2 regions of the Actinomadura sp. WAC 06369 genome follow, and region 1 is predicted to be linked to the other one. Evidence: riboswitches for the same ligand, from Rfam matches in the RefSeq annotation. Region 1 holds a riboswitch; the other holds the start of a gene.
The links. Region 1 has a riboswitch for glycine ahead of gcvT (glycine cleavage system aminomethyltransferase GcvT). Riboswitches for the same ligand answer to the same signal wherever they lie in the genome.

Region 2: it holds a riboswitch for glycine, as region 1 does, so the genes downstream of both, gcvP (aminomethyl-transferring glycine dehydrogenase) here and gcvT (glycine cleavage system aminomethyltransferase GcvT) in region 1, are expected to answer to the same signal.

Annotation. Positions count from the first base shown of each region.
Region 1 covers NZ_QHJN01000114.1:20,083-24,874, reverse strand. Annotated here, with positions in the region: gene DMH08_RS26940 (PLP-dependent cysteine synthase family protein) at 187-1,335, shown strand; gene DMH08_RS26935 (M50 family metallopeptidase) at 1,328-2,626, opposite strand; glycine riboswitch at 2,919-3,014, shown strand; glycine riboswitch at 3,019-3,107, shown strand; gene gcvT (glycine cleavage system aminomethyltransferase GcvT) at 3,182-4,291, shown strand; gene gcvH (glycine cleavage system protein GcvH) at 4,308-4,712, shown strand; gene glyA (serine hydroxymethyltransferase) at 4,715-4,792, shown strand, end outside.
Region 2 covers NZ_QHJN01000017.1:55,616-60,407, reverse strand. Annotated here, with positions in the region: gene DMH08_RS07535 (sensor histidine kinase) at 1-468, opposite strand, end outside; gene gcvP (aminomethyl-transferring glycine dehydrogenase) at 590-3,478, opposite strand; glycine riboswitch at 3,541-3,653, opposite strand; glycine riboswitch at 3,654-3,748, opposite strand; gene DMH08_RS07525 (lysylphosphatidylglycerol synthase transmembrane domain-containing protein) at 4,068-4,792, shown strand, end outside.

The sequences.
Region 1 (4,792 bases):
GTTCGCCCGGATCAGCCGGACGTTCACCCGCGTGAGGACGAACGTGACGATGAACGCGACGAAGAAGCCGAACAGCGGCAGGCGGCCGGTGTCGACGATGCGTTGCTCGAACAGTTGGATCATGAGCCCCCCGTGGGCTCCATGATGCCCGGTGACTTGCACCGTTATCGTGGGAACCTGCCGATCATGGACGATCGAGGGGGGGGAACCGTGGGCGGGACCGTGGATCGCTGCGACCCCGGCGGGCGCGCCTGGATCGCCGAGGCGATCCGGCTCGTGGAGGCGGACGCGAACCGCAGCGCGGACACGCACCTGCACGTGTTCCCGCTGCCGCCCGAGTGGGGCATCGACCTGTACCTGAAGGACGAGTCGGTGCATCCGACGGGCTCGCTGAAGCACCGGCTGGCGCGGTCGCTGTTCCTGTACGGGCTGGCAAACGGGTGGATCACCCGCGACACGACGATCATCGAGGCGTCCAGCGGGTCGACGGCGGTGTCGGAGGCGTACTTCGCGCGGCTGCTGGGGCTGCCGTTCGTCGCGGTGATGCCGGCGTCGACGAGCCCGGAGAAGATCGCGCTGATCGAGTTCCACGGCGGGCGCTGCCACCTGGTGGACGAGCCGGGCGCGATCTACGACGAGTCGCGGCGGCTCGCGGCCGAGTGCGGCGGGCACTTCATGGACCAGTTCACGTTCGCCGAGCGGGCGACGGACTGGCGCGGCAACAACAACATCGCCGAGTCGATCTTCGAGCAGCTCCGGCTGGAGCGGTTCCCCGAGCCGTCCTGGGTGGTGGTGGGCGCCGGGACGGGCGGGACGTCCGCGACGATCGGCCGCTACGTCCGGTTTCGGCGGTTCCAGACGCGGCTCGCGGTGGTCGATCCGGAGGGTTCGGCGTTCTACGGCTCGTTCGAGGACCACGACCCGGGGCGGACGGCATCCGGTTCGCGCATCGAGGGCATCGGGCGCCCGCGCGTCGAGCCGTCCTTCCTGCCGACGGTGATCGACCGGATGATCCGGGTGCCGGACGCGGCGTCGATCGCGGCGATGCGGTGGACGAGCGCGGTCGGCGGGCGCAGCGTGGGCGGGTCGACGGGCACGAACATGTGGGGCGTGGCGCGGCTGGTCACCGAGATGCGGGCGCGCGGGGAGCGCGGCAGCGTCGTGACGCTGATCTGCGACGGCGGCGAGCGGTACGCGGGGACGTACGGGTCGGACACCTGGCTGCGCACGCAGGGGCTCGACATCGCGCCGTACCTGGTGGCGCTCGAGCGGTTCCTGGAGACCGGCGACCTGCCGGACGTCGGACCGGACGCGCCGGGCGGCGGCGTCACATGAGCCGGATCGGGTTCACCAGGTCGGCGTAGATCAGCAGGCCGCCCATGACGATCAGCACGATCGCCATCGCGTACGTGACGGGCAGCGCCTTGGCGACGTCCACGTAGCCGGGGTCGGGCCTGCGGAAGACCTTCGCGAAGAACTTCTTGAGCGCCTCCAGCAGGGCGCCGGCGATGTGGCCGCCGTCCAGCGGGAGCAGCGGGACGAGGTTGAACAGCCCGACCGCGAGGTTCAGCGAGCCGAGCAGCATGACGAAGTAGGAGACCTTCTCCTGTCCGGTGAGCGCGTCGGACGCGGCGATCTCGCCGCCGAACCGGCTGACCCCGACGACGCCGACCGGACCGTTCGGGTCGCGCTCCTCGCCGCCGAACGCCGCCTCCCACACGCCGACCATCTTCTGCGGCATGTTGAGCAGCGCCTCGACGGTGCGGCCGGTGAGGTCGGCCATGTGTTCGGCGACGGCGCCGGGCCCCTGGCGTTCGAGCTCGCGGGTGGGGGTGATGCCGAGGAACCCGACGGTGACGACCTTGTCCGGGTCGTCCAGGCTGGCCAGCTCGTTGCGCGCGATCGGGACGCTCACCTGCCGCGTCCGCCCGTCGCGCTCGATCGTCATCGGGACGGTCTTGTTCGCCGAGTCGCGGATCAGGAGCTGGAGCTGCTCGTAGTCCTCGATGCGGGTGCCGCCGAACGAGACGACGCGGTCGCCGGACTGGAGCCCGGCCTGCCGCGCCGGGGTGGGCGTGGCGCCCGCGGGGCAGGTGTCGACGTTCGCGGCCTGGCTCGCGGGGATGATGCAGTCGGAGACCTGGTTGATGACGGGCTTGCTCACGTACGTGCCGAGGCCCATGATCAGGATGCCGAAGAACACCACCGCGAGCAGCAGGTTCATCGCGGGGCCGCCGAACATGATCAGCAGCTTCTGCCACCAGGGCTTGGCGTAGAAGACGCGGTTCTCGTCACCGGGCCGGACCTCTTCGAGGGCCGCGCCGCGCGCCGACTCGATCAGCCCCTGCCACGGGCCGGTGCTGATCTGCCGGATCTCGCCGGGCTTGTCGCCTTTGCGGGGCGGCAGCATGCCGATCATCCGGATGTAGCCGCCGAGCGGGATCCATTTGATCCCGTACTCGGTCTCGCCCTTGTGCCGCGACCACAGCGTGGGGCCGAAGCCGACCATGAACTGGGTCGTGCGCACCTTGAACAGCTTGGCGAAGGAGAAGTGCCCCAGTTCGTGCAGCGCGATGGACGCCATCAGGCCGAAGAAAAGGATGAGTACGCCGGCCAGCCAGCCCATGCGTCACGCCCCTCCGGTCGTCCGAGCCCCGCCCGGCGGGGTGATCTCCGTGAACCAACTCAGCGTACGTCATGCGGCGGGCCGTCCGGATGCCCCGGGAATCGCCCATTCCGAAGGTCATTTTGCGTATGACGCCCAAATATGGACGAGCCGGTTGGCGAAGCCGCCGATATCCGCGCGCCCCCGGTGGCGCGCGTGATGGCGCGGCCCCGTCCGTCCGCCGGGCCCGTCCGCCGGACGCGGCGGGGCTGGTCGGTCCGGCGACGCCGCTGCTAGCCTGACGCGAAGCCGTTGATCCCGTGCGGGAGAGTCCCCGGCAGCCGGCCCGGGACGCCGAAGGAGCAAATCCTCCCCGGAACCTCTCAGGCCCACGGACCGCACGGACCAGGCGACCTCTGGAAAGCGGGGACCCCGGTCCCCCGCCGAAGGTGAAAGCCCGCCGTCCGCCGCGGGTGAAGCTCTCAGGCGCCGATGACAGAGGGGGAGGCACCGAGCCGCCCGGTGCGCGAGTGGGACGATGGACCACGTCGCGCCCGTGACGAAGGAGCCGAACCCATGTCCGCCGATCCGAACGCGAAGACTCCGAGCGCGAAGACGACGCCGCTGCACGACGTCCACACGGACCTCGGCGCGCACCTCGTCGACTTCGCCGGGTACCTGATGCCGCTGCGCTACGCGAGCGAGACGGCCGAGCACCGCGCCGTCCGCACCGGCGCGGGGCTGTTCGACCTGTCCCACATGGGGGAGATCTTCCTCTCCGGGCCGGGCGCCGGGGAGGCGCTCGACCACGCGCTCGTCGGCAACCTGTCGCCGATGAAGGTCGGCAAGGCCCGCTACACGATGATCTGCGCCCCCGACGGCGGCGTGCTCGACGACCTGATCGTGTACCGGCTCGCGGACGAGACGTGGATGGTGGTCGCGAACGCCGCGAACGCGGACGTCGTCCACGACGCCCTCGCCGAGCGGGCGCGCGGGTTCGACGCGGCCGTCGAGGACCGCTCGGCCGCCTACGGGCTCGTCGCGCTGCAGGGCCCGAACGCGCAGGAGACCCTCGCGCGCTTCACCGGCGCCCCGCTCGACGGCCTCGCGTACTACTCCGTGCTCGCCGACCGGGTCGCCGGCATCGACGTGCTCGTCGCCCGCACCGGCTACACCGGCGAGGACGGCTTCGAGCTGTTTGTCGACGCGGGCGACGCCGTCCGGCTGTGGCGGGAGCTCGCGGCCGCGGACGGCGTCGTCCCGTGCGGCCTCGCGGCCCGCGACAGCCTCCGGCTGGAGGCGGGGATGCCGCTGTACGGCAACGAGCTGACGGCCGAGACCACCCCGTTCGAAGCCGGGCTGGGCCGTGTCGTCAAACTGGACAAGCCCGTCGACTTCGTCGGGAAGTCCGCCCTGGCGGCGCAGGCGCAGACCCCCGCGGGCCGTAGGCTCGTGGGACTGGTGGCGCGGGGGCGTCGCGCGCCCCGCAAGGGGTATGCGGTCGTCACGTCCGACGGCGCTCCGTGCGGCGTCGTGACGAGCGGCGCGCCGTCGCCCACACTGGGCAAGCCGATCGCCATGGCGTACCTCGACACCGGTGTCGAGGAGTCCGGGCTGGCCGTGGACGTCCGCGGCCGGGCCGAACCGGTCGACGTGGTCGCCCTGCCGTTCTACAAGCGTTCCTGAAAGAGAGAGCAACAACGTGAGCGTTCCGGAGCAGCTCCGCTACAGCGAAGAGCACGAGTGGGTGGCAGGTCTCGACGACAGCGGGCAGGCGCCCGAGGACGGCATCGTCACGGTCGGGATCACGGCCCACGCCGCCGAGGCCCTCGGGGAGATCGTCTACCTCGAGCTGCAGCCGTCCGAGGGCGACACCGTCGAGGCGGGCGAGCCCTGCGGCGAGGTGGAGTCGACCAAGTCGGTCAGCGACCTGTACTCCCCGGTCACCGGCGAGATCACCGCGATCAACACCGGCGTCGCGGACGAGCCCAGCGTGATCAACGACGACCCGTACGGGGAGGGCTGGATCTTCAAGGTGCGCATCTCCGAGGCGCCCGGCGACCTGCTCGACGCGGCCGCCTACGGCAAGCTCATCGAGGAGGCGTGAGCGTGTCCTCCTCCCTGTACGCCTCGCTGGCCGAGGCCGACCCGCAGGTCGCCGAGGCCGTCGGCGCCGAGCTGCGGCGC
Region 2 (4,792 bases), on a different contig from region 1:
GGCGCGCTCGTGCAGCGAGGCGATGAGCGCCGCGCGTGCCCGGAGCAGGGCGCCCCACCCGGCCAGCGCGCCGTACGCGACGACGATCAGCGCGAGCCACCAGCCGAGGGAGATGCCCGCGCTGAGCCGCCACAGCCCCTGGACCGCGTGCGCCGCGACGCCGGCCCCGGCCACCGCGGCGGCCACCGGGAACCGGCGGCACCGCGCGGCCTGCAGGGCGCCCGCCGTGGCCGCCGGCGTCGCCGCCGGCGACACGGCCGCCAGCAGGCCCAGCCCGAGCGCGCCGCCGACCGGCCGCCGCAGCAGGACGGGCGCCGCCGCGCAGCTCACCAGGGCGACCGCGATGTCGAGGCCGAGCAGATGGCGGGCCCCGCCGCCCTGGGCCGTGCTCCACACGGTCAGCGCGGCGAGGACGCCGGTCGCGGCGACCATGACGGCTGCCGCCCGGCCGTGGTTTCCCCTGTTCACGGGCCCCAAGGTAGCGGCGGCGGGAGCGGGGGCGGCACCTACCGAAGTAGGGGGTCGCCCACCGCTCCCCGGACGGTCGGTCCTCGAACGGTCGCTTCTCGAACGGTCCGTCCTCGAACGGTCAGTCCTCGAACGCTTCGGGCGGCGGGCACGAGCACACGAGGTTGCGGTCGCCGTACGCCTGGTCGATGCGGCGGACCGGCGGCCAGTACTTGCCCTCGCGCAGCGCGGGCAGCGGGTAGGCGGCCTCCTCGCGGGTGTAGGGGTGCTTCCAGCCGTCGGCGATCAGCTGCGCGGCGGTGTGCGGCGCGTTCTTCAGCGGGTTGTCGTCGCGGTCGTAGCCGCCGTCGGCGACCCGCTGGATCTCCCGCCGGATCTCGATCATCGCGTCGCAGAACCGGTCGAGCTCGGCGAGGTCCTCGCTCTCGGTCGGCTCGATCATCAGGGTGCCGGCGACCGGGAACGACAGGGTCGGGGCGTGGAAGCCGTAGTCGATGAGCCGCTTGGCGACGTCCTCCGCGGTGATCCCGGTCTCCTTGGTGATCTTGCGGAGGTCGGCGATGCACTCGTGCGCGACGAGCCCGTTCCGGCCCGTGTAGAGGATGGGGTAGTGCGGGGCGAGGCGCGCGGCGAGGTAGTTCGCGGCGATGATCGCGCCCTCGGTGGCGGCGCGCAGCCCGTCCGGGCCCATCATCGCGATGTACGCCCACGAGATCGGCAGGATGCCCGCCGAGCCCCACGGCGCCGCCGAGATGGGCCCCACGCCGGTGTCGGACGGTCCGGCCTCCGGCCGCAGCGGGTGGCTCGGCAGGAACGGCGCGAGGTGCTCGCGGACGCCGACCGGGCCGACGCCCGGCCCGCCGCCGCCGTGCGGGATGCAGAACGTCTTGTGCAGGTTGAGGTGCGAGACGTCCGAGCCGAACTCGCCGGGACGGGCGAGCCCGACGAGGGCGTTGAGGTTGGCGCCGTCCACGTAGACCTGGCCGCCCGCCGCGTGCACGGCCCCGCACACCTCGGTGATCGTCTCCTCGAACACGCCGTGCGTGGACGGGTACGTCACCATGATCGCGGCGAGCCGGTCGCCGTGCTTCTCGATCTTGGCGTGCAGGTCGTCCAGGGCGACGTTGCCGCCCTCGTCGCACTTCACGACGACGACGCGCATCCCCGCCATGACGGCGCTCGCGGCGTTGGTGCCGTGCGCGGACGACGGGATCAGGCAGACGTCGCGGTGCCGCTCGCCGCGCGACGCGTGGTAGCCGCGGATGGCGAGCAGCCCGGCCAGCTCGCCCTGCGACCCGGCGTTCGGCTGCACCGACACCTTCGCGTAGCCGGTGATCTCGGCGAGGTTCGCCTCCAGCTCCCCGATCAGCTCGACGTACCCGGCGGCCTGGTCCAGCGGCGCGAACGGGTGGACGTTCGCGAACTCCGGCCAGGTGATCGGCTCCATCTCGGCGGTCGCGTTCAGCTTCATCGTGCAGGAGCCGAGCGGGATCATCGACCGGTCGAGGGCGATGTCCTTGTCCTGGAGGCGGCGCAGGTAGCGCAGCATCGCGGTCTCGGAGCGGTGCGCGTGGAAGACGGGGTGCGTCAGGTAGGGGCTCTCCCGCCGCAGCCCGTCGGGGAGCGCCTCGGCGGCGCCGTCCGCGTCCCCGGCGGCGCCCGCGTCGACGCCGAACGCCTCGAGGACGGCGGCGACGTGCTCGGGCAGCGTCGTCTCGTCGCACGCGACGCCGACGCGGTCGGGTCCGTCCTGCCGCAGGTTGACGCCGCGCCCGCGGGCGGCGGCGACGACCTCGGCGGCGCGGCCGGGGACGCGGGCGAGGACGGTGTCGAAGAACGCGCCGTGCACGACCTCGACGCCGCCGCGGCGGAGCCCGTCGGCGAGCTCGGCGGCCCGGCGGTGCGCGCGCTGCGCGATCGCGGCGAGCCCCTCGGGGCCGTGGTAGACGGCGTACATGCTCGCCATCACCGCGAGGAGCACCTGGGCGGTGCAGATGTTGCTGGTGGCCTTCTCGCGGCGGATGTGCTGCTCGCGGGTCTGCAGGGCGAGCCGGTAGGCGGGCGACCCGTCGGCGTCGACGGACACGCCGACGAGCCGTCCGGGCAGCTGCCGCCGCAGGTCGTCGGCGACCGCCATGTACCCGGCGTGCGGGCCGCCGAAGCCGTACGGGACGCCGAACCGCTGCGCGGACCCGACCGCGATGTCGGCGCCCGACTCCCCCGGCGGGCGCAGCAGCGTCAGCGCGAGCAGGTCGGCGGCGACGACGACCGTCGCGCCCCGCTCGCGGGCCCGCGCGGACAGCGGCGCCAGGTCGCGGACGGCACCGGACGCGCCCGGGTACTGCAGCAGCACGCCGAAGAAGTCGCCGTCGGGCAGCCCGCCGGACACGTCGGCGACCACCACCTCGATCCCGAGCGGGACGGCGCGGGTGCGGACGACCTCGATCGTCTGCGGGAGCGCGTCGGCGTCCACGAGGAACCGCCCGGGCTCCTTGCGCCGGGACGCGCGGTGCGCGAGCGCCATCGCCTCGGCGGCGGCCGTGCCCTCGTCCAGCATGGAGGCGTTCGCGACCGGCAGCCCGGTCAGGTCGGCGACGACGGTCTGGAAGTTCAGCAGCGCCTCCAGGCGGCCCTGCGAGATCTCCGGCTGGTACGGGGTGTAGGCGGTGTACCAGCCGGGGTTCTCCAGAATGTTCCGCATGATCACGCCCGGCGTGGTCGTCCCGTGGTAGCCGAGGCCGATCATGGAGGTGAGGACGGTGTTGCGGGCGGCGAGCTCGCGGAGCCGGTCGAGCGCGGCGGTCTCGCTCAGCGCGGGCGGCAGGTCCAGCGGGCGGCCGGTGCGGATCGCGGCGGGGACCGCCTCGTCGATCAGCGCCTCCGCGCCCGAGTAGCCGATCGCGGCCAGCATCCGGTCGCGGTCGGCCTGGGAGGGCCCGATGTGCCGGTCGGCGAACGCGGCGCGGGGATGCTGCGGCGCGGCCACGGGGGCGAAGAACTGGGCGGTCATGGAGGAGCCTCCTGGCAGCTGCGGTCGCTCAGGTCCACCGACGGCGCGCGGGCCGACGGCCGGTCTCCCCCTCTGTCATCGGCACCTGAGAGCTTCACCCGCGCGCGCGGGGTTTCCCCTTCGGTGAGCCGCCGTTCCCGTTCCGCCGGGATCGACGCCTGCTTTCCAGAGGTGCCTCGCCCGAGCGGTCCTTTTGCCTGAGAGGTTCCGGGGAGGTTGCCCCTTCGGCGCCCCACGCCGGCTGCGTGAGGTCTCTCCCGCACAGGGTCGACGGCATGTCCGGGACAAACCCTACCCAACCGCGGCGGCCCGCGATCGTCCCGGTGCCGGAACGGGATCTCCACCGCCGTGACCTCGGCGCCGGTGCCGTACCGGCGAGTACCCCGGACAGTACGATATGACCGCCCCGCCGGGCACGCGGCGGGACGGACGACGAGGGGCGACGGGTGGACGGAGCGACGGCCGGACGGGGGTCCGCCGCTCGACCGAGCGCGGCCGGTTCTGGGACGCTGATCACCGGAACACTGAGCACCGGAACGCTGATCGCCGGAACGCCGATCAGCACGCCGGACGGCCGGAGCGGGGACGGGTGACGCGGACGCACGACGAGGCGGTGCGCCCGAGGCGGGGCGCGTCCGCGGGCGTGCCCGTCGACGAGCCCGCGCAGCCGGACCGCATCCGCCGCCCGTCCGACGCGATCCGGTTCGGCGTCTCCTGCGCGGGGCTGGCCGCGGTCATGCTGCTGGTGTCGTTCGCGCAGCAGACCACGCACGGCATCCAGACCGACATCGCCGAGGGCACCGCCCACGCGCCCCAGCTGCTGCTGGCGCTGGCCACCCTGGCGTCGAGCTTCGGCGTGCTGGCCGTGCCGATCGCGTTCGCCGTCGAGCGGCTGTTCCACAAGGACGGCATGCGGGTCGCCATCGCGCTGCTCGCCGCGATGATCGCGCTCGCCGTCACCATCACCCTGGACGACCTGGTCGTGCAGGCCGCGCCCGGCGGCGTGCTCGACTCGCTGATCTGGGGCGGCACCGACACGGCCCCCGTGCACACCGACATCGCCCCGGTGATCGCGTTCGTCAGCGTGGTCGGGATGGCCGGGCGGATCCGCTGGCAGACGGCCACCTGGTCCATGATCGGGCTGGCCGCGCTGACCGGCCTGACCGCCGCCTACGCGTCGGTGTCGGCGCTCGCGGCGACGTACTTCCTCGGCCGCGCGATCGGGCACGGCACCCTGTACGCGGTCGGCACCCCGAACCCGCGCCCGACGGGCATGACGGTGGTGACGGCGCTGGAGCGGCTGGGGCTGTGCCC